One region of the Noviherbaspirillum sedimenti genome, then DNA from elsewhere that is predicted to be linked to it. Evidence: predicted binding sites of a transcription regulator. Region 1 holds the regulator's gene; each other region holds the start of a gene.
What was found. Region 1 encodes sigma-54, which starts transcription at its own class of promoters, with help from an activator protein. Its sites were predicted from a motif close to TGGCANGNAANCTGCTTT; they were not measured.

Region 1 (5,755 bases):
ATATTCCATGAAACGATTTTTCTTCGCATCGCTGTTTGCGCTCAATATGCTTGCCGTCGGCTTTGCTTATGCTGAAAAAGCCGATGCCGAAAAGCCGACCAATGTCGAAGCCGACCAGATGGCCTACGACGATGTCAAGCAAGTCAACACATTCACCGGCAATGTCGTGCTGACCCGCGGCACGCTCATCATGAAGGCGCACAAGATGGTGGTGACGCAGGATCCCGCGGGTTACCAGTTCGCGACCTTGTACGCAGGCCAGGGAAAACTGGCCAGCTTCAGGCAAAAGCGCGATGGCGGCGAAAACCTCTGGATCGAAGGCGAAGCCGACCGCATCGAATATGACAACAAGGCCGATGTCGCGAAACTGTTTTCAAAAGCAAGGATGCGTCGCCTGGAAGGCAATAAGATCACGGACGAAGTCGAAGGGGAATTCATTTCCTATGATAACCGTACTGAATTTTTCGCCGTCAATAACACACCTTCCGACACCAGCAAGCCCGGCGCCGGCCGCATCAAGGCGGTCATCCAGCCGCGCAACGAAACAAAGAAATGACACAAGGATTGCCAGAATGAGCAGCAGACTGCTTGCCAGCGGATTACAGAAAAGTTATGGCGCACGCCAGGTATTGCGCGACGTCTCGCTCGAAGTCGGCAGCGGCGAAGTGGTCGGATTGCTCGGTCCCAACGGTGCCGGCAAGACCACCGCCTTCTACATGATCGTCGGACTGGTGCCCGCCGATGCGGGAGAGATCGCGCTCAACGATGTCAGCATTTCACGCCTGCCGATCCACCGGCGCGCCACCCTTGGCCTGTCCTACCTGCCGCAGGAAGCCTCGGTATTCCGCAAGCTGACCGTCGCCGAGAATATCCGCGCCGTGCTGGAACTGCAGCATGAGAATGGCAAGTCGCTGTCGAAAGCGGCGATCGAAGAAAAGCTCGACCTGCTGCTGGCGGAGCTGCAAATTGAAAAGCTGCGCGACAACCAGGCCCTGTCGCTGTCGGGCGGCGAGCGCCGCCGCGTGGAAATCGCCCGCGCGCTGGCCACCAGCCCGCGTTTCGTACTGCTGGATGAGCCTTTTGCCGGCGTCGATCCGATTGCCGTCATCGAAATCCAGCGCATCGTGCGCTTCCTGAAAGAACGCGGCATCGGCGTGCTGATCACCGACCACAATGTGCGTGAAACGCTGGGCATCTGCGACCGCGCCTATATCATCAACCAGGGCGTGGTGCTGGCCAGCGGCCGCCCGGATGACATCATCGCCAATGAATCGGTACGCCGCGTCTATCTCGGCGAACACTTCCGGATGTAAGCAAGCGCATCTCCATGAAACAGTCCCTTCAGCTACGCGTCTCCCAGCATCTGGCATTGACGCCACAATTGCAGCAGTCGATACGCCTGCTGCAATTGTCGACGCTGGAACTGCAGCAGGAACTGGAGCAAATCCTCGCCGACAACCCGATGCTGGAGCGCGTCGACGATCCGCTTGACCACTCGGTGCGGCTGCTGGCCGACGGCGCCATCAACGCAAATGCGGGCACGGCGGAAAAGTCCGCGGCCGAAGAAGCGCCGGCAGCCGATGGCGAATCCACCTACGAAGGTGGCGAAGGCGGCGAATCCCAGGAGTCCGGCAACGGCGAGGCCGAATGGAGCTTCGACGATGTCGCGCGCACCGGCAAGGCCCCGGAAGACGACGACGCCCGTCCGCAACTGGAAGCGCACCATGTCACCCTGCGTGAACACTTGCTGGAACAAATGCGCCTCGGTTCACATGAAATCCGCGACCGCGCGCTGGTCGAACTGGTCGTCGATGCGCTCGACAACAACGGCTACCTGGAAGAACCGCTGGAAGAAATCCATGGCCGGCTTCCCGCCGAACTGGAAATCGAACTGGAAGAATTGACGATCGCCCTGAAACTGGTGCAAAGCTTCGATCCGGCCGGCGTCGGTGCGCGCAATGCCGCCGAATGCCTGGCCTTGCAAATCCGCCGCATGCCGAAAATCCCGATGGTGACGCGGCGCATGGCATTGACGATCGTGGAGCAGCACCTCTCCCTGTTCGCCCAGCGCGATTTCAACAAGCTGAAAAAACTGCTCGATTGCGACGATGAGGATTTGCGCGAAGCCCAATACGTCATCAGGCAATGCAATCCGCATCCCGGCGCCATCTTCGCCAGCGATGCAGCCGACTATGTCGTCCCGGACGTCATCGTCAAACGCGGCAAGAATGGCTGGCAAGTGACCCTTAACCACGATGTCATGCCGCGGCTGCGGGTCAATGCCTTGTATGCGAATATCCTCAAGAAAAACAAGGGCGAGGGCTCACTCACGTCGCAATTGCAGGAAGCAAAATGGCTGGTCAAGAACATGCGTCAGCGTTTCGATACGATTCTGCGCGTCGCGCAAGCCATCGTGGAAAGGCAGCGCAATTTTTTCTCCCATGGCGCCGTTGCCATGCGCCCACTTGTGTTACGTGAAATTGCTGATACACTTGGTTTACACGAGAGTACTATTTCTCGTGTAACAACCCAGAAATACATGCTGACGCCGCATGGCATGTTTGAACTGAAGTACTTCTTCGGCAGCCATGTCGCCACTGAATCCGGCGGCGAAGCTTCATCGACGGCGATACGGGCACTGATCAAACAATTGATAGGAGCAGAAGACACCAAGAACCCTCTCTCGGACAGCAAGATTGCAGAAATGCTGGAGGAGCAAGGCATGGTGGTGGCCCGGCGCACTGTGGCCAAGTACCGCGAAGCCCTGAGAATCCCCCCGGTTAACCTGCGCAAGTCTTTGTAGTATTTGTTGTGTTTGTTGCTGTGTTCGGGCGGCCAAGCATGTTTGTCGACCACGAACCGCCAGTGACCTCATCCCAAGGAGCGCTGTATGAATCTGACCATCAGTGGACATCACCTCGAACTGACCCCTTCCATCCGGGAATATGTGCATGCAAAGCTGGAGCGTATCAGGCGCCACTTCGACCATGTCATTGATGCTGCGGTCATCCTGACCGTAGACAAGCTCGCCGAGAAAGACAAGCGCCAGAGAGCGGAAATCACGCTGCGCATGCGTGGCAAGGATGTGCATGTCGAATCCATCGCTCACGATTTGTATGCGGCAATCGACGCCCTGATCGACAAGCTCGACCGCCAGGTCATCAAGTACAAAACCATGATCCAGGACCATCAGCACCAGGCGATCAAGCACTTGCCTGCATCGGCCACCAGCGCGCCGGAGGAGTAAGCCGCTTCCAGCGCTGATTTTCAGAGATCCCATCAGGGGCGCAATCCAGGCGCCCTTTTTTATTATCGAGAACAATGAACGAACATATTCTGACCTGTGTCCAGAACCGCATTGGCCTGCTGACCCTCAACCGCCCGCAAGCGCTGAATTCGCTGTCGCTGGACATGGTGCGCACGATCACGCGCACACTGCTGGACTGGCGCGATGACGACGCGGTCGATGCAGTACTTCTCTGCAGCAATAGCGAAAAAGCCTTTTGCGCTGGTGGCGACATCCGTTTCCTTTATCAGACAGCCCAGCAAACGGCCCGGCACGGCAGCGGCCTGCTGGACGATTTTTTCACCGAAGAATACGCGCTCAACCGCCTGATCCACCACTATCCCAAGCCCTACATCGTCATCATGGACGGCGTCGTGATGGGCGGCGGCATGGGGATTTCACAATGCCATTCCGGCGGCAAGCTGCACATCGTCACCGAGCGTAGCAAGATCGCCATGCCGGAAGTGAACATCGGCCTGTTTCCGGACGTCGGTGGCGGCTATTTCCTGTCGCGTTGCCCGGGCCAGCTTGGCACCTGGCTGGCGCTGACCGCCAATGCCATCGGCGCAGCCGATGCCCTGTATGCCGGCCTGGCGGATGTCTGCATCCCGTCGGCCCAACTGCCAGCCCTGAAAACGGCCTTGTTGAGCGCGCGGCGCCACAGCGATATTGCAGCCCAAGTACGGGAATTTGCCATGCAAGCCGGGGAATGGGGCGACAGCGAACTGGCGCGGCAGCGTGGCGCCATCGACCGCCACTTTGCGTTTGATGATGTGCCATCCATCATGGCTTCACTGGCTGCCGATCCAGCGCCATTTGCGCAAGACACACTGGCCGCCATGCGCAAGCGCTCTCCCCTGATGCTTTGCGTGACACTGCAGCAGTTGCGCCGCGGCGCCGGCATGGCGATCGAGGAATGCCTGCACATGGAGCGCTCCATGATGCGGCGGTGCTTCGCGCACGGCGATGCGGCCGAAGGAATCCGCGCCACCGTCATCGACAAGGACATGCAGCCAGTATGGTCGCCAGCGAGGCTGGAGGATGTCAGCCCGCAAATGGTGGAGGACTTTTTCCAGCCGGCGTGGCCGGCGCATGCCCATCCACTTCGCTGCTGGCTGTAGGGAGCTGCTAGAGTTCGTCGATCATGAACAGGCGGCGGTGCTCGCGCATGGCATAGCGATCGGTCATGCCGGCAATATAATCGGCCACCTTGCGCGCCTGCCGTGCGACATCGCCCCCCACCTGGTAGTCCGGCGCCAGCAGGCGCGGTTCCGCCATGAAGGCTTCAAACAGCTCGCGTACGACGCGGCGCGCCTTGCTGGTCATGCGGTTGACCTGGTAATGCCGGTACAGGTTCTCGCGCAGGAAGCGCTTCAGCAAGATTTCTTCCTGACGCATGGCGTCCGAGAAGCTGATCAGCGCCGGCGAGCTGCGCACTTCCGCCACGCTTTGCACGCCGGCAGCCAGGATTTTTTCTGCGGAAGTCCGGGTCAAGTCGACGATCAAGGTATTGATCATGCGGCGCACGGTTTCATTGATCATGCGACGCCCGCCAATGCCGGGAAACGCCGCTTGCGCCTCGCGCCGGTGGCGTGCGAAAAAATCGACTTCGTCCAACTGTTCGATCGAGAGCAAACCGGAACGCAAACCGTCGTCGATATCGTGGTTGTTATAGGCGATTTCATCGGCCAGGTTGGCCAGCTGCGCTTCCAGGGTCGGCTGTTTTTTTTCGATGAAGCGCAGGCCGATCTCGCCCAGCATCTGCGCATTGGGAATGGAGCAATGCTTGAGAATCCCTTCGCGCGTCTCGAACATCAGGTTCAGGCCATCGAACGCGCCGTAGCGCTCTTCCAGCTTGTCGACCACGCGCAGGCTTTGCAGATTGTGCTCGAAGCCGCCGTACTGCGCCATGCATTCGTTCAAGGCATCCTGGCCGGCATGCCCGAAAGGCGTGTGGCCGAGGTCGTGCGCCAGCGAAATCGCTTCCACCAGGTCTTCATTCAGGCGCAGGTTACGGGCGATCGCGCGGGCAATCTGCGCCACCTCGATGCTATGCGTCAGGCGCGTGCGAAACAGATCGCCTTCATGGTTGACGAATACCTGGGTCTTGTATTCCAGGCGGCGAAAAGCGGTCGAATGGACGATGCGGTCGCGGTCGCGCTGGAATTCGGTGCGCGAGCCGGGCGGCGGCTCGGCAAAGTGCCGGCCTCGCGAGGCGGCCGAATGTGCCGCATAGGGAGCGAGGCAGGCTTCGAGGTCCATATCAGCCGACGCAGGCGTTGATGCTTTCGATTAAAACTTCTTGCGGCACGGTCGTGATGACGGCCGCGCCGAGCGGCTTCAGCAGGATGAACTTGATCTGGCCCGCCTCGTTTTTCTTGTCGACCTGCATCAGCTCGATCCAGCGGGCCACGCCGAGATCCGGCGCCACCGTGGGCAAGCCAGCCGCGCGCACCAGTGCGGCAATGC
Region 2 (5,755 bases), 420 kb from region 1:
GCTTTTCGCAGGACGCCCGCCGCGCCTTCGCCCACAACATGTTCCACGGCGCGCGCTACCTGGCCAAGCTGCGCTACGCCGACCAGTTGAGCGAACGCCTGGACGACATGCAGGAACACGCCGATGCCAACGCCCAAGTCGAGGATTACGACCAGGTCGCCGCGCAGCAGGTCATCGACGAAATGCACAAGCGCCATGACGCCTACCTCAACCCCAACAGCCACCCGCTGGCGACCGCGCTGACCTCGGCCGGCTTCCTGTTCTATCTCGGCCTGTCGCCGGCCTCGGCGGCGGTCAACCTGACGCAGGTGCCGCTGGTGGCCCTGCCGATCCTGGGCGGCAAGTACGGCTTCGGCCGCGCAGCAGCCGCGCTGCTGACGGCGGCCAGCAGTGTGGCCAAGAGCAAGAACAGCCTCGCCGAAATGTTGGCCGGCGACGAGCTGGCCATGATCCAGCAAGCCATCAAGGACGGCGCCGTGGACGTGTCGATGGCGCATGACCTGGCCGGCATCGCCCAGGGCGAAGACCACAAGCTGTGGGGCAAGCTGCGCCCGGTCATGAAGATCGCCTCGTTCATGTTCCATCACGCCGAGCGCTTCAACCGCCAGGCCGCCCTGCTGGCGGCCTACCGTCTGGCGCGCCAGGGCGGCGCCGACCACGCCGGCACCTATGCCCGCGCGGTCGAGGACGTGTATGCGTCGCAGTTCGATTACAGCGCCGGCAATCGCCCGCGCATCATGCAGGGCAACGTCGCCCGCGTGCTGCTGCTGTTCAAGCAGTATGCGCAAAACATGATCTTCACGCTGGGACACAATGCGCAACTGGCCGTGCGCGGCGACCGCCAGGCCGCCAAGACCTTCGCCGGCCTCCTGGTCACGCATGCGCTGGCCGCCGGCGCCCTCGGCCTGCCGGTGGTGGGGCCGCTCCTGGCCCTGGCGTCGCTGTTGGGCCACGACGATGACGAGCCGTGGGATGCCGAAGTGGCCCTGCGCAACCTGCTGGCCGAGACCTTCGGCGACAAGACCGCCGAAGTCATGGTGCATGGTCTCAGCCGCCTGACGCCGTGGGATATTTCCGGGCGCGTGGGCCTGGACCGCCTGCTGCTGCCGGACGTGCAGGAAGGGCTGGAAGGCCAGCACCTGGCCGAGTCGTGGCTGGCCGCCGCGCTGGGGCCGGTGGCGGGTCCTTGGCGCAGATCAGTAGCCGGTGCCGTATTCCTGCTCCGCCTGGTCAGACGGCGGGCAGGCGACGTTGGCCATGCTTCTGTTCCAGGGTCACGCGCTGCGCCATGTTCGATTCAACAGCCATGCGGGCCGCAGCGGGCTTCCCAGCGCGCTTATGGGCCTTCGGTGTGGCATCGGCGGGCGGCTGTTGCGCCGGCGCCGCCACGGCGTCCTGCTGCGGCTTCACGATGGCCAGGATGGTCGCCCGCGCCACGTCGAACTGCCGCGCCAGTGCGCTGATGGACGTGCCCTTGCCGTGCGCCTGGATGATGCTGGCGCGCTGCTCCGACGTGGTCTTGGCCGGCCGGCCGAGCACCTTCCCTTCGGCCTTGGCGCGCTCTAGGCCAGCTTGGGTACGCTCGATCAGCAGGTCGCGCTCCATCTCGGCCACGGCCCCGAGCATCGCCATCATCAGCTTGCCGGCAGCGGATGCCAGGTCGAGCTGGCCGAGTTGCAGCACGATGACCTTGATCTTGCGCTTGGCCAGCGCCTTGACCGTCGCGGTGACATCCATGGCATCACGCCCGAGCCGGTCGAGCCGGCTGACGATCAATGTCTCGCCATCGCGGATTTTATCCAACATCGCTTTGAACTGCGGTCGTTGCGCCGCCGGGATCGCGCCGCTGATGCCTTCGTCGGCAAACCAGTAATCGACCTGGTAGCCGGCGCGTTCGATCTCAAGCCGCTGGTTCTGGACGGTCTGCCCGGTAGAGCTGACCCTGGTGTATGCGAATGTCGCCATATGATGTTCCCGACGTGTTGGAAAGGTAGCTGGAGAATATCCAACATGCCGGAAAGTCGAAAGCCTACTTTTTCAACAGTCTGATCGGCATCAATCCGACCCTGTTGGCAAACGGTCGGTTTCCAACGGGCCAATAAATAGTTATTCCGGCATGCAATGGTTAATATCCTCCGCGTCATCTCCCAATTCTGCATGTCGAGAAGTTTTACACTGAGCAGGCGCGCTTCTCGTAACTCATTGATTTATCAAGGTGGTATTAAACTTGCTATTACTAATTTCCCAAACTTATGAAAAAGGAGAGAACTTTATGAAAGCAATAAAGCGATTTGTTCACATCATGAGAGGCTGGAGGCTAAACGTCTTTACCGTTGTAGCTGCGCTGTTTGTATCAATGAGCGCGCAAGCAGCCGTCATTACAGTGCAAGGAACCAACTCCTTCGGACCTGTAAATTGCATCCCATTCGGCTGTCCCGCTTTCTATGATCCTCATATGGGCTTCATTTATAAGAATCTTCCTGCATTTACTCTTAATCCGGGAGATATTCTGGCCTACGACTTAGGTCAGGCAAACGATTTGCCTTTATCTTTTACCATCTCCTTAGCAGCAACAACAAACAACGGCGGCACAATTGCAGCAAGCCCTTTCACTACAATTGCTACCAATTCAACGCCGGCAGTGCCAACGGGCGATAACATCCCATACAACTATGAATTGGCTTTTACCATCACCAATAGTTTTAATTTTTCAGGGGGAGGACTAATTGTTGATTTTCTGCCTACTGGACTTTCAACTACGGATGCTACCGGGGACCAAGTATTGATGGTTTCAAATGGTAACGATCCATCTGGGTTCTTCGTTCAGCGTTACTATTTTGGAGCCTTTGCAGGCGACACAAGTAGCGGGGATACGTCTCATATTGGAAACTTCCGTATCATTACCAATGATGTTCATCAGGTCCCAGAGCCAGCATCTCTTGCCCTGCTCAGTGTTGGTCTGTTCGGCTTTATCGCATCCCGTCGCAAGTCGGAGAAAAGTAAGAACGTCTAAACCAACATAGCCATGGCAGCGAAGCCCGCCGAGTGCGGGCTTTTTTGTTTTTAAGCCGTCGTTTTCTGGCGGGAATGCGAATGCGCAATCAGGGGTCGGCTCAAAGCTGAGCTGCAATTGAAAAGCCCTCCGCAGAAGGGAGGGCTTGGTATTTGGTGCCGGTATTATTGCCGACCGCCAGCTCCGGTGGATGCAACCTATTCTTTTGAAAACTTTGTCTCACTCCAAAAGTTGCATGGGCGGAACTATACAAGACATTTCGTCACCCAGTGTTCCTTGCATTTGAGATATTGATTTGTATCAAGTGCGCTTGACGGTGCGGGTGGTCGGCGCGGTCGCTCCACGCCGACCATTCGGCAACGGTTTCGGGCGGCCTGTACGAATTCGTCTGTTTTCCGGCCCGTCAATGCAATGCTTAAAAATTCGGCATAAGTTACACACAAATTCTGTGCGCAACTCGGTGGATATCTCATAGGAAATATTGGTAAGGTACTGATTCATATCAGAAATGTTGCGCTGCTCAAAAACCGATATGGAAATCTATTCACAGACCTTTCCATTGTGTAATCTACAGGAAACGCCTACGGTCCATGCACAGGTAATGCACAGGGTTGCGCGCGGCGTCGCCCAAGTGGTTGCGGGCGCAGTTCGGCGTGATGATGGAACGCACCGGAAATGAGTTGCGTGGCATTTCCTGCCTGGCGCTGGAAGATGCCGTGCCGCCCAAACAGCAAATCGTTACCTCGCGCTCCTTCGGCCAGATGGTGCTTGTGCTCGATGAACTCAATGAGGCGGTAGCGACCTACATGACGCGCGCTGCCGAAAAGCTGCGGCATCAGCATGCCGTGTGCGGCGCCGTCTACGTCTTTATCCATACCAACCAGTTCCGGCCGCAGGACAGGCAGTACGGCAACGGCGTGGTGATGCCGCTTGCAGAGGCGACCAGTGATACCCGATGGCTGACGGCCGCCGCGCTGGCGGGTTTGAAGCGCATCTATCGGCCAGGCTATGCCTACAAGAAGGCTGGCGTCATGCTGCTTGAGCTGTCGCCGGCAGGCATAAGGCAGGCGTCGCTGTTCGACCCGGAGGGGAAGGGCGCTGTCCAGTCGGCCGCCGTGATGCGGGCCGTCGATACCCTGAATCGGGCGTATGGGCGAAATACCGTGATGGTGGGGGCGGCCGGCATGCAGCGGCGCTGGAGCATGAGGTCGGAAAACAGGAGTCCCCGGTTTACGACGCGGTGGGAGGAGATGCCGGTGGCGCTGGCGAGGTGACCGGCATGTGTAGCTTGTCTTTGACTTCCGAGGAGAGGCCACCCTCAGGCGGTTGCTTTCGGCTGCTTGGACAGGAAGACCACTTTCGCGCCGGCCTGCGCCGCCACCAACTGCTCGCTCCACCAGTACCACTGTGGTGTCAGATGTTGCTAATTGCTCATTATCAAAATATTGCTTCGATGGTAATGCAACAATGTTAAGACACTTGGCTTTCTTGATTCAATGAGGCGCGGACCCCAATTGCCGGAAGTTGATGAAAAATAAAAATGACAGCACAGATTCCTGACACTTGTACTTTTGAGGGGCGAAAGTGGACGCTCGATGAGTGGGATGGACCAACTCAATGCGTGCCTACCGACGAGCTCCAACAAGCATAAAGTGTAGTCAGTTTTTTCAGATGAGGGGATGGATGCCCCGGGAGTATCGAGTAATTTTTCGCCTGTAGAAAGATGGTGAATATGACGAACAAAATTGAAGACGTGCCTCGCTTATTGCGATTGCCTGGAGCGATAGCTCTTCGTCGCCAGATGCTTGGGGAAGCTCACATTGCTCCATTAACGCAGTATGTAGAGAGCTTGAGAGCAAAGCATCCGACGTGGGAATTTCAGGACTTTGACCCGATGGATGGCGGGGTAGAAGCGGACATGCTGTTTCTGATGGAAAAGCCCGGCCCCATGACTTCGCCCACTGGCAAGAAGCAAGGATCTGGCTTCATCTCGCGTAACAACGATGATCCAACGGCTGAAGCGACATTCAACTTCATGGTTGCGGCCGGTATTCCCAGAAAGCGGGTGGTGCTATGGAACGTGATACCAGGCTGGAACGGAACCATCAGCATGACGGTTGCCGAGTGCCGCTCTGGTGTGGAAGAGTTGAACGACCTGTTGCTGTTGCTGCCAAAAATCAAGACCGTGGTTCTGGTGGGTGGTAAGGCCGGACGTGCTCAAAAGCTTCTGGAAGGCATGAACCTGAGAATCTTCACGTCAGCCCATCCCTCTCCCAAGGTGCGCTCCATCAAACGGGCAATGTGGGACTTGATACCCAGGCAATGGGAAGAGGCGTATAAGTGTTGTCGCTGACGCGATTTTGACCCAGGCTGCCGATTTTGACTGCCCAACTTCAAAAATTCCATAGCAGTCAATCGGGTGCCATGCATGTGAGTGGGCCAACGAATTTCGGCAGCCTGGGGACGAACTCGGAATTTCGCCATCTGACACACCCTGTCGGATAAAGTTACGACTTATACAGGAAAGTGCTGGTCGCGGTCACGCCCACTCCGCACTGAGCGTCTCCGCCTGCGCCAGCACCAGTTGCACTGCCTCTTCCCGCTTCACCGGCGGGTACTTGTACTTGCGCAGGATGCGCTTGACCATCAGCCGCAATTTCGCCCGCACGCTTTCCCGCACGGACCAATCCACACTGACATTCTGGCGCAAGCTTTCCGCCAGTTCATGGGCGATCTTTTTAA
Region 3 (5,755 bases), 150 kb from region 1:
AGGCAGATCGACGCTACGGCCGGGCTTGCGCGACCTGCTGGTCAGCACCAGCGCAATCCCGCCCAGGATTGCCGCGCTGGCGACCACCAGCCGTGGCGTTAGCGCTTCCGACAGGAACGCCACACTGCCAAATGCGGCGATCAGTGGCACCGACAACTGACGGTGGCTGCGCGCATGGCGGAAAGCTTGCTTAGCGCGGCATACCAGATCACATCGCCGATGCCGGACGTGATTGCGCCGGAAGCGACAGCCAGAGCGACACCGGTCGTATCCGCGTACGCCTTGTCGCCGAAGACCAGGCTAAGCGCGAGGGCGAGCGGCGTCGCCCGCGCGAAGTTGCCCGCGGTGGCGGCCAGCGGGTTGGCCACGCCGCGGCCGCGCAGTGAGTACATGCCCCACGCCACGCCAGCGACCGTCATCAACGCCGCGCCGAAGAGCGGCGGCGCCGCGACACCCGGCGACACCAGGTAAACCAGCCCCGCAACCGCCAGGGCGAGACCGAGCCAGGCCATGATTCCAAACGATTCGCCAGCGCGCAAGCCCGCGCTGAGCATCGTCAATTGCACCGCGCCGAACAGAATCAATGCGCCCGTTCCCGCCGACAAGGTGAGATAGGCGAAGGAAAAGAATGCGACATAAGCAAACAACATCGCCGCAGAAAGCCAGTCGGCATTGCCGGGCAAGGAGCGTTGCGCCCTGAAGCGCACGATGATGGCGAGCGTGATCGCGCCGGCAACCAGCCTGATGCTGGTAAAGCTGGCGGCATCGATACCCCGCTGCTGCAGCGCGAGCCGGCACAACAGTGAATTGGCCGCGAAGGCGAGCATTGCCACCGCAGTGAGGACGATCGCAGGCAAGCCTGCCTGGCTGAGACGTACTTCAGACATGCATCGCCACCACGACGGCGGCCCAGCCCAGTAGCGCGACACCGAGCGGCGTGCCGAGACGCCGGCCCCAGCGCACGTTCTTTTCGATTGCCATCACCGCCGCAAGCAGGAGCATCCAGCCCAGGCTGCCGGCGCCGAAGGCGAACATCAACAGCATCAGTGCCCAGCAGCAGCCGGCGCAGAACAGGCCATGCTGCGCGCCCAGCGAGAACGCGTGCCACCCTGGCGCATGCCCGCGCCAGCGCTGCATGATGAAACTCAGGGGCGTGCGGCATTTTTCCAGGCACTGGTACTTGAGCTTGCTGAACTGAAATGCGCCGGCCAGCGCAATGGTCGCCGCGCCGATCACCCAGCCATGCCAGGCCAGCACGGGCACGCTGGCGAGCAGGAACAGCAAGACACTGTGCAAGGCATGCGCCAGCAGCCCGAACGCGCCCCAGGCCGTCATGTACCCCAGGCCGAGCAGCAGGACCAGGCGCCCATGATCCGGGCGCGCGGCCGTCAGGCGGTCGAAGGCATTAAACAAGGGCAAGGTCGTCGGCAGCATCATGGCTGCCGTCATGAAGATCCACGCGGCCGCATAGAGGGTCATGGGCACCACCACGCCGCCGGCGGGAACGACGCGACACAGAAATGCCGCCGGCCCTGACGCCGTCCAGTCGCCATGCTCGAGATATCGTCCGTACGGACTGCGCGACCACGCCCACAATGCCAGCCACGCGAGTGTAATCAGCGCCACCATGAGCGGCAAGAACACGCGCTGGTGACGCGCGGCGCCGGACGGCGGCGCGCCTGCCGGCGAACTCATGCGTCGAAGGCGAACGTGCTCTGCAGGGCGTTATGGTTCTTGATGTCGAGGTCGATGCCGAGGGCGGCATTCCTGGATCGATAGGTTGGCGCCTTGCCGACAAATACCGGCGCCCCCGGCACCGTCGAGAACACGGTGTCGGCAAGCGTGGTCGGGCCGCCGCTCGGGCCGAGATACGGCTCGAGTTCGGCATAATAATTCTTGCCAATCTCGAGTTCGCCCTTGCCCCCGACCACGGTGAATCTGATCGGCGCGCGCTCCACCGAGACGACCTGACCGATGAGCTTGGCAAGCTCGGCAACCGGCCCGCCGGCCTGGCCGGTATAGACTTTCAGCAGAGCCTCTTCCTGCGCCTTGGATGCCTGGTCGTCGACGTAGATCGCGGCAGTCCAGTTGCCTTGCAGGATATTACCGGGCACATGGGCCACGGCCGCGATGGTGTTGCCACTCACATCGACGCCGTCGACTGCCCCCTTGTCTATGCGCCAGGCGATGATGGTGTCGCAGGTGCCGTTGTCAGGATCTTCGCCGATCCAGCAAGGGCACAGCACCTTGCAATTGCAAACCTCGAGCAGACGGCCTTCCAGGTGATAGCTCATACGAACCTCCGATGAAACCGCGCGAACACGACCGCGATCGATTCAATATGTACCGGCACCCGGCGAGTGGCAACCGGCACACGCCCGGCAGGAGGCAGGCATTTGACGCAAGTCAAACAGGAAGCGGTCGCCGCAGGCGTTGGCATGATGGCATGGATCAGCGATTGCGACGCCGAATGCAAAACGGTCTGCCGCGGCAGACCGTTTTGTTACTGCCTGGCGCGACAGGCTCAGGCAGCGCTGTTCTTGCGACGCATTGCGGCAAGTCCAGCCAGACCGAGGCCGAACAAGGCCAGTGAAATTGGCTCCGGCACATCATTCTGGCCACCGGCAACCGTGTACAGGTTATCGAAAATCACCCAGTCGCCGAAACCATTCAGGGTCACGCGGCTGATACCGGCGCTGTTGGCAATACCAAAAAACATCGGACTGCAGCAGGCAGGCGAAGTAGTAATGCTTTCAAGAACATTATTGGCTGCGTCATAGGCGGTATAGACCCAGGAATTATTGACGGCACCGCCCCAGATACCGAATGCCGAAACGGCATTCGAAAACACCAGGTCAAAGCTGAGCGGCGAGCTGCTGCTGTTGTTTAAAGTCTTGCCGCCAATACCATAGGACGAGGCATAGGAAGAGTCGATCGACATCGGCGAGCCATTGCCAACGATGGTCACGCCCGGCAGTGCGAGTGAGGCATAATCGCCGTCGGCAGCCGAATCAAAAGTTTCGATAGTGGCGCCGGCCAGTGCGGCATCAGCGGTGGAAGTGATGAGCGCAGCATTGGCTGAACCAGCCAACAAAAACATCAGCAAAGCAAAAAGTCGTTTCATTTCTTATTCCTTGGGGACAAATGGATTAAAAGACCAACCTTTGCCCTTAAAGCAATACATATGCCACCAGCATAAGTCATTGTTTATATTAATATTTAGCAACAAGAATGCAGCGAAATGTAAAGAAACTCGACAAAACGGGGCGGTGAACGCGATGCTCACCGTCCCGCAAGCGTGCAGCGTGACGCGACCCCGGGCCCTACGCCGGAAACAGCCCGGCGAACCTGCGTGCCACAGCTTGCGGGTCGGCGGCCAGATAGATGCTGCTGATCGCCGCGACCATGTCGGCACCGGCTGCCACCAGCGGCGCGGCGTTTTCGACGGTCATGCCGCCGATGACGACGGCCGGCAGCGGCACCTCGGCATGCGAGCGGGCGATGATGTCGGTCGACGTGGTCACCGGATACTTCTTCACGCGCGAAGGATAAAAACCACCGTAGGCGACATAGCTGGCGCCGGCGGCATGGGCGGCGCGCGCCAGTTGCAAGTCGCCGTAGCAGGAGGCGCCGACAATCTTGCCCGGACCGACGACGGCACGAGCTTCTGCGACCGTGGCGTCGGTGCCGCCGACGTGAATGCCGTCGGCATCGATGGCCAGGCACAGGTCGACGAAATCATTGATGACCAGCGGACGCTGATAGCTGCGGCACAGCGACAACAGGCATTCAGCCTGTTCGCGCCGCAGGCCGGCGTCGGCCGTCTTGTGGCGGTACTGCACCAGCGCCGCGCCGCCCTTCAAGGCCAACTCGGTGATTTCCAGTAATTTTTGCGTGTCATCCCAGTCCGGGGTGACGAGATACAAACCCTTCATCATGCTGCCTTCATGTAGGGGCGCGGACGGCTGGGGATCAGTTGCCCTGCTGCGATCTCGTAAGCATGCTCCAGCGCCTGGTGACAATAAGCCTGGCCATCCTCGATCGCTTCGGCCATCGGCTTGCCGTTGGCCAGCAAGGCGGCGATCGCCGCAGCCAGGGTGCAGCCGCTACCATGGAAGGCGCCGGCCAGGCGCGGCCAGGCCCAGGAACGGAATTCGCCCGCGGTAAACCAGCGATTGACCACCTTGTCGTCATGCGCGTGGCCGCCCTTGATCAGCACGTGCTGGCAGCCCTGCGCCAGCAAGGCCTCGGCTTGCGAATCGGTGCGGCGGTCGCCGCCGGAGAGCACGGTGGCTTCCGGCAGGTTGGGCGTGACCAGGGTCGCCAGCGCCATCAACGGCGCCAGCGTGTTGGCGGCGTCGTCGAGCCCCAGAGCATCGCCGTGGCCGCTGGCCAGCACCGGATCGAGCACCACCGGCAAGTCGGGCCGGCTTTGCCGCAGTTGCTGCACGATGGCGGCGATCGCCTCGGCATTGGCGCGGTTGCCGACGATGCCGATCTTGACGGCGGCAATCTCGATTTTTTCGATCAGGACTTGCGCCTGCTGCATCAGGAGTGTGGCGGGAACCGGGTGCACCGCATACACGCGGTCATTGTCCTGCACCGTCAGTGACGTCAGCACCGACAGCGGGTGCGCGCCCAGCGCAGCGATGGCCTGCACATCGGCCTGCATGCCGGCACCGCCGCTCGGATCAGATCCGGAGAACACCAGCACACTGGGTCGCTTCATAGAGGACGTCCTTCCATCGGTGACGAGGGTGCTGCGACAAATTTTTTCGGAATGCGGCCGGCCAGGTAAGCGGCACGGCCGGCCTCGACTGCCAGGCGCATTGCATGTGCCATGCGGATCGGATCGCGGGCGCCGGCAATGGCGGTATTCATCAGCACGCCATCGCAGCCGAGCTCCATTGCAATGGCGGCATCCGAGGCCGTGCCGACGCCGGCATCGACCAGCACCGGCACTTTGGCACGCTCGATGATCAGCGACAGGTTCCACGGATTCAGGATCCCCATGCCCGAGCCAATCAAAGACGCCAGCGGCATGACCGCCGCGCAACCGATTTCTTCGAGCATTTTCGCCTGAATCGGATCGTCGCTGCAATATACCATCACGTCGAAACCATCTTTTACCAGGATTTCTGCCGCTTTCAGGGTTTCCGGCATGTTCGGAAACAGGCTTTTTTCATCGCCCAGCACTTCCAGCTTGACCAGCTTGTGGCCATTTAACAACTCGCGTGCCAGCTGCAAGGTATAGACGGCATCGGCGGCGTTGTAGCAGCCGGCCGAATTGGGCAGGATCGTGAATTCGGATGGCGGCACCGCGTCCAGCAGGCTGGGCGCATTGGGGTCCTGGCCAATGTTGACGCGGCGGATCGCCACCGTGATGATTTCGGCGCCGCTGGCCACCGTGGCCGCACGGGTTTCTTCGAGGTCGCGGTATTTGCCGCTGCCCACCAGCAGGCGCGAACGGTAAGTCTTGCCGGCGATGGTCAAGCCTTGTTCTTGCTGGATGCCGGGACAATCAATCGGGTTCATTTTGTTTCCTTTGCTTTCTCTGTTCCCATGAACAAGCGATGATGCTCATAGGGCGTGCCACTTCGCCGCTTGCAAGTGCTTATCCACCACCAATCGCGCGCACGATATCGACGCGGTCGCGCGGTTGCAGCACGCGCTGCGCCCACAGGTGGCGCGGCACGATTTCGCGGTTGACCGCCACCGCCAGCGACTTGTTGGCCAAGTCGAGGGCGGCGATCAG
Region 4 (5,755 bases), 2.0 Mb from region 1:
TTTCCGGAAACAGCGTGACGACATCAAATTGCATCCCGCACTCCCTCTTCACCTGCCATCCTGGCTACCGGGGTCTCAATAATCTCTACCCCAGTCCACTGTAATCTTCTTGCCTGCCAAATCCACCGTCTTGACGAATTGCTCGACGTAGGGAATCAGCATTTCCGGCGCCGGTTTTTGCTCCGGCTCGACCGGCGGCGCCACTCGCAAAATCGGATGCGCGCCGTTGTCCATCATGTCGGCCACCTGCCCGAGCGTTTCGCCCTGGAGGTTTTCCACCGCCAGACCGATCAGGTCGATCCAGTAAAACTCGCCGTCAGCCAGCGCCGGGAAATACCGGCGTGAAATGTGCACGGTTGCGCCCTTGAGCGCTTCTGCCGCATCGCGGTCCGCCACACCCACCAGGCGAGCGACGGTATCGCCGCCATGCTGCCTGGCTTCCATCACCTCGACATCGCGCGTCACCGGTTTGTCCAGCCACCAGGTCTTGGCGTGCAAAAGCGCGTCAGCATCCGCCGAATAAGGCCGGATCCTGACCCAGCCCTGCAGGCCGTAGGCACCGGTGATATGACCCACCAGCACCAAGTCCTCGGGGAGAACAACCTCCGATGCAGTCTTGCCTGTCAAAACAGCTGTCAAACCTTAAGCAGCGGCTTTCTTGCCGGCTTCTGCAACCAGACGGGCCACGGTCGGCGACAGTTGCGCGCCAACGCCTTGCCAGTAGCTCAGACGATCCTGAGCAACGCGGAAGCCCTCTTCTTTGTCAGAAGCGATCGGATTGTAAAAGCCGATACGCTCGATGAAGCGGCCGTCACGACGATTGCGCGAATCGGTAGCAACGATGTTGAAGAACGGGCGCTTCTTGGCGCCACCACGGGATAAACGAATAACGACCATAATATTTCCAAAAAGTGTACGTACGCGGAAAAAGCCATAGATTATAGCGGAGTATGCCTTGACAAACAACTCCTTGACGACTGACGGCTTGCGCAGGCGATAAATCGGCAGCTTGTCAGCAGCTTGTGCATTGTGCACGCAATACGGCGCCACCCGCTACAATGCCGACTGGCAACTGGCCAGACACTGGCCCGCACCCGCACCAAACCAGCCCACCCTTCCCGGACGAGACCCATGGCAGCGCCCCACAAGAACAAAACCTTCGCAACTTTACTGGCATTGCTGTTTGGCGGCATTGGCCTGCACCGGTTCTATCTGCATGGAATCAGCGACCGTTGGGGCTGGCTGCACCTGTCAACGCTGGCACTCTCCGGCATCGCCGTCGGCCTCTGGCCCGAGCAGGTCCTGCTGTTGACCGCCGCGCCCCTGGTGGCGTCCATCCTGGCAGGCATAATCATGGCGCTGGTCCTGGGGCTGACTCCCGATGAAAAATGGGACCAGACCCGGAACCCGCAATCAGGCAAGCAATCGCATTCGGGCGGCTGGCTGGCGGTGGTACTGGTGCTTACGACCGGCATTGGCGCCATTGCCCTGATCGCCGTGCTTGCCCGTGCCCTGGATTTGTTGTTTACCGGCGGTGCCTACGGCTAGGTTTTTGCCCCGCTTTTTGCCCCATTAATACGCATCTGCCAGGCGCTTCATTGGTGCGTATGACCACCATCTGCGCCTTTCTGCCCCTTTTCTGCCAGTTTCCCGGCGCTTTCCTGCCATTTTCTCCCGCCTGCGACAGTTATTGCTGCATGGCACAAAAAATGCTCTTTTGGAATTAGCCGCACGTCTCGTGCATTCAAAAGCAAGCAACCGGGGGAATCATGGCACGACGCTACTCGCACGCGCTTTGCGCACTATTTGCTCTATTTTCCATCTTTTGCCAGCCGGCGGCGGCGCAGCAAGCTGCCCAGGCGATCGCCAGGCCGGGCCTGGCGGATGTCGCCAGCATCAGCGCCGGCGACACCGCCTGGATGCTCACATCGACGGCGCTGGTATTGCTGATGACGATCCCCGGCCTGGCGCTGTTTTACGCCGGCATGGTACGCAAGAAAAATGTGCTGGGCACCATGGCGCACAGCCTTGCCGCCTGCTGCGTGGCGACCGTGCTGTGGGTGGTGGTTGGCTATAGCCTGGCCTTCACCCCCGGTTCGCAATTCATCGGCGGACTGGACCGCATCATGCTGGATGGTCTCACCTACCTGAAAGAAGCCGGCAAGCTCAGCGTCCATCCGCTCGCGCCGACCGTGCCGGAAAGCGTATTCCTGATGTTCCAGATGAGCTTCGCCATCATCACCCCGGCCCTGATCACCGGCGCCTTTGCCGAACGCATGAAATTTTCCGCCCTGCTGCTGTTCATCGCCCTGTGGTCGGTGCTGGTCTACGCGCCGGTCGCCCATTGGGTATGGGAACCAGGCGGCTGGCTGGCAGCGCGCGGCGTGCTCGACTTCGCCGGCGGCACGGTGGTGCACATCAATGCCGGCGTCTCCGGACTGGTGGCGGCGGTCATGCTCGGCCAGCGCCAGGGCTTCGGCAAGGAACCCATGCCACCGCACAACCTGGCCTTCACCGTGATCGGCGCCTCGCTCCTGTGGGTAGGCTGGTTCGGCTTCAATGCCGGCTCGGCAGGGGCGGCCGACGGCCGTGCCGGCATGGCCATGCTGGTCACCCAGCTGGCGACCGCCGTCGCCGCATTGGCCTGGATGCTGGCGGAATGGGTCACCCGCGGCAAGCCGTCCGTGCTCGGCCTGGTATCGGGCGCGGTCTCGGGCCTGGTGGCGATCACTCCGGCCTCCGGCTTTGTCGACATCAAGGGCGCCCTGGCCATCGGCGCGGTGGCCGGCGTGGCCTGCTACTGGGGTGCGACCACCCTCAAGTCGATCCTGCGCTACGACGATTCGCTCGACGTATTCGGCGTGCATGCCATCGGCGGCATCGTCGGCGCGCTCCTGACGGGCGTCTTCGCAGTCAAATCCATCGGCGGCGTGGAAGGCTACCTGGAAACACAACTGGTGGGCGTCTTCGTCACCGCGCTCTACTCCGGCGTGGTGACGGCATTGATCCTGTGGGTCATCAGGATGGCGGTCGGCCTGCGCGTGTCGCCTGAGGCGGAACGCGAAGGCCTGGACATTTCTCAGCATGGGGAGCAGATAGCATGAGCGCGCACCAGATGGCACGCATGGCGGAACTGGAAAACCAGGCATTTGCCCTGATGGGGCGCCTGCATGTGGCATTGCGACGGGAAACCGGCCGCATCACCGATGTCGAGTACATGCGCATCGATCCGGACTATTGCCGCTATTTGATCCAGTTGGCGCTGCAATCAAGCAATCCTGAGGTACAAAAAATCGGCGAGCGGCTGGATACAATCTATTTTGACGAAGCCGGGCTGTTCATGCTGGAACCGCCCAAACCGCCCTTGCTGGCGCACCGCAACCTAGCCGCGTCGGCAACATCTCCCATAGCACCACCTGCCCCACGCGTCGCCATTCAGAAACTCGCGCAAAACCTGCCGCCGGCGCCAACCATCCCAGCGACTAGTTCAGCGCCGCCGGAAAGCAGCCAGCATTATGTCGGCCGGCTACGCTGAGCCTCCGATTCCGTGCGCCCTGCCATGCCGCCGGCCATGGGCATCTCCATTGGCGGCGCGCCTTCCTTGAACAACTGGCGAATCTGTTGACGCAGTTCCGGCGTGTCCTGGTGCTGGTGCACCGCCACTGCATGCTGGACCGCTGCTTCCAGCAATTCCTCGTCGCTATCGGCGCTCATCGCCAAGCTGCAATGCGATTCGCTCGGATATTCGCGGCAATCCACATATTTACGGGTCATTTCCATCTCCTTGGTAACCTCGCGGGCTCGACTTTACACCGCAATGGTTTTTGTCTGAATCAAGCGGCAGCCATCGATTTTCCAGGCGCCTTCCTCATCCTTGTGCATCAGGTAAATCGCCACCCAGACATGGCTTTCGAGATCGGTCAGGCGCACGACCTGGTAGACCTTACCAAAGACGATTTGCGGTGACTGATACAGTGCCAGTCGATGGCGATAGACCGGGTCGTACTGCTCCTTGATCATCTTCAGAAAATTGTCCGGCGAACCGAGGCGGCTGCGCGTATTTTCGGTCGTCAGGGCAAACGCGCCGGCCGCATCGTCATTCGCCAGCGCCTCGATCTGCAACTGTACCGCGCCCTGGATTGCCGCCACTTCGTTCTGGCCGAACTCCGCAGCCTTTGCAAGCATTGCCGCGCCGCCCACCATTACAAACATCAACACCATTAGCGTCAGACGTTTCATGATTCGACCTCACGGAAAAAGCATCAGTTCCAGTCAGTGTAGGTCAGGCAGGGCTGAAAATCAGGGCAAGGCCGATGGCCCAATTGATATGGCGCAGAGCCGGGATACAAGGCCCGCAATGGAAAAGGCAGAAAGCAGCCCGCAGGCTGCCTTCTGTGCGCCGGCGGCATTCCGCCTAGAACTGGTCTGCGTCCAATGCCAGCACGCTGCCGGCGCCTTCCACGATTTCCGTCCTGTAAGCCGCCGATTGCGGCAGGATGTGCTCGGCAAAAAAGCGCGCGGTGGCGATCTTGGCCTGATAAAAACGCTTGTCGCCCTGCCCGTCCTGGAGCCTGCGCGCAGCCGCCAGCGCCGCCCGTCCCATTTGCCAGCCGCCCAGCACGATCCCGGCCAGTTTGAGATAAGGCACGCTGCCGGCGAACACGGCCTTGATATCGGCCTTGATATTGCCTGTCACATAGTCCACTGCGGCCTCAAGCGCGTCGGCGCCAAGGGCGAGCTGGCGGCCGATCGCCTGCAGGCTGTCGGATTCCGCAGCCGCCAACTGCACTGTGGTGGCGCGCACCTGCGCCAGAATGGCTTTGGCGGTAGCGCCGCCATCGCGCACGGTCTTGCGGCCGACCAGGTCATTTGCCTGGATTGCCGTGGTGCCTTCATAAATCGGCAGGATGCGGGCATCACGGTAATACTGGGCGGCACCGGTTTCTTCGATAAAGCCCATGCCGCCATGCACCTGCACGCCGGTCGACGCCACATCAACCGACAACTCGGTGGACCAGCCCTTGACGATGGGCACCATGTATTCGTAAAAGGCGTCCTGCTCCTGGCGTACTTGCGCATCCGCATGATGCAGCGCAATGTCGTGCGCGGCCGCAGTGACGTAAGCCAGCGCGCGCGCCGCTTCGGTCTGGGCGCGCATCGACATCAGCATGCGCCTGACATCCGGCTGGTGAATGATGGCAACCGGACCGGCCGAGCCGGCCAGGTCGCGCGACTGGATGCGCTCCTTCGCAAAGTGCGCCGCTTTCTGGTAGGCGCGCTCGGCCAGCGCGATGCCTTGCATGCCGACCGCGAAACGCGCGGCATTCATCATGATGAACATGTATTCCAGGCCGCGATTTTCCTCGCCGATCAGGTTGCCGATGGCGCCGCCATGGTCGCCGAACTGCAATACCGCGGTCGGACTGGCCTTGATGCCCATCTTGTGCTCGATCGAGACGCAATGCACATCGTTGCGCGCGCCCAGCGAGCCATCGGCATTGACCAGGAATTTCGGCACAATGAACAAGGACAGGCCCTTGACGCCGGCGGGGGCATCGGCCGTGCGGGCCAGCACCAGATGGACGATATTGGCGGCCATGTCGTGCTCGCCATAGGTAATGAAAATCTTGGTGCCGAACAATTTATACGTGCCATCGCCCTGCGGCTCGGCACGGGTGCGCACCAGCGCCAGGTCGGAACCGGCCTGCGGCTCGGTCAGGTTCATGGTGCCGGTCCACGCGCCGGAAATCAGCCT

Region 2: D3878_RS10735 (PEP-CTERM sorting domain-containing protein) is a predicted target of sigma-54. The motif match lies at 2,217-2,234, and genes of this name have one in related genera.
Region 3: D3878_RS12030 (PEP-CTERM sorting domain-containing protein) is a predicted target of sigma-54. The motif match lies at 3,173-3,190, and genes of this name have one in related genera.
Region 4: D3878_RS22160 (ammonium transporter) is a predicted target of sigma-54. The motif match lies at 1,699-1,716, and genes of this name have one in related genera.

Annotation. Positions count from the first base shown of each region.
Region 1 covers NZ_QYUQ01000002.1:2,734,095-2,739,849, forward strand. The annotation lists gene lptA (lipopolysaccharide transport periplasmic protein LptA) at 8-556, shown strand; gene lptB (LPS export ABC transporter ATP-binding protein) at 573-1,313, shown strand; gene D3878_RS12760 (RNA polymerase factor sigma-54) at 1,328-2,803, shown strand; gene hpf (ribosome hibernation-promoting factor, HPF/YfiA family) at 2,891-3,247, shown strand; gene D3878_RS12770 (enoyl-CoA hydratase/isomerase family protein) at 3,322-4,407, shown strand; gene D3878_RS12775 (deoxyguanosinetriphosphate triphosphohydrolase) at 4,415-5,548, opposite strand; partial or broken gene aroKB (bifunctional shikimate kinase/3-dehydroquinate synthase AroKB) at 5,550-5,755, opposite strand, start outside.
Region 2 covers NZ_QYUQ01000002.1:2,314,059-2,319,813, forward strand. The annotation lists gene D3878_RS24330 (PLxRFG domain-containing protein) at 1-1,463, shown strand, start outside; partial or broken gene D3878_RS10730 (recombinase family protein) at 1,411-1,965, opposite strand; gene D3878_RS10735 (PEP-CTERM sorting domain-containing protein) at 2,273-3,013, shown strand; gene D3878_RS10740 (DinB/UmuC family translesion DNA polymerase) at 3,670-4,287, shown strand; gene D3878_RS10745 (uracil-DNA glycosylase) at 4,746-5,366, shown strand; gene D3878_RS10750 (type I restriction endonuclease subunit R) at 5,553-5,755, opposite strand, start outside.
Region 3 covers NZ_QYUQ01000002.1:2,584,980-2,590,734, forward strand. The annotation lists partial or broken gene D3878_RS12015 (DMT family transporter) at 28-887, opposite strand; gene D3878_RS12020 (DUF2182 domain-containing protein) at 880-1,695, opposite strand; gene D3878_RS12025 (DUF1326 domain-containing protein) at 1,692-2,294, opposite strand; gene D3878_RS12030 (PEP-CTERM sorting domain-containing protein) at 2,525-3,124, opposite strand; gene thiE (thiamine phosphate synthase) at 3,324-3,935, opposite strand; gene thiD (bifunctional hydroxymethylpyrimidine kinase/phosphomethylpyrimidine kinase) at 3,935-4,729, opposite strand; gene D3878_RS12045 (thiazole synthase) at 4,726-5,535, opposite strand; gene thiS (sulfur carrier protein ThiS) at 5,615-5,755, opposite strand, start outside.
Region 4 covers NZ_QYUQ01000002.1:4,762,680-4,768,434, reverse strand. The annotation lists gene trmD (tRNA (guanosine(37)-N1)-methyltransferase TrmD) at 1-34, opposite strand, end outside; gene rimM (ribosome maturation factor RimM) at 76-627, opposite strand; gene rpsP (30S ribosomal protein S16) at 643-897, opposite strand; gene D3878_RS22165 (NINE protein) at 1,132-1,548, shown strand; gene D3878_RS22160 (ammonium transporter) at 1,770-3,104, shown strand; gene D3878_RS22155 (hypothetical protein) at 3,101-3,535, shown strand; gene D3878_RS22150 (DUF1059 domain-containing protein) at 3,514-3,774, opposite strand; gene D3878_RS22145 (DUF4864 domain-containing protein) at 3,808-4,239, opposite strand; gene D3878_RS22140 (acyl-CoA dehydrogenase) at 4,415-5,755, opposite strand, start outside.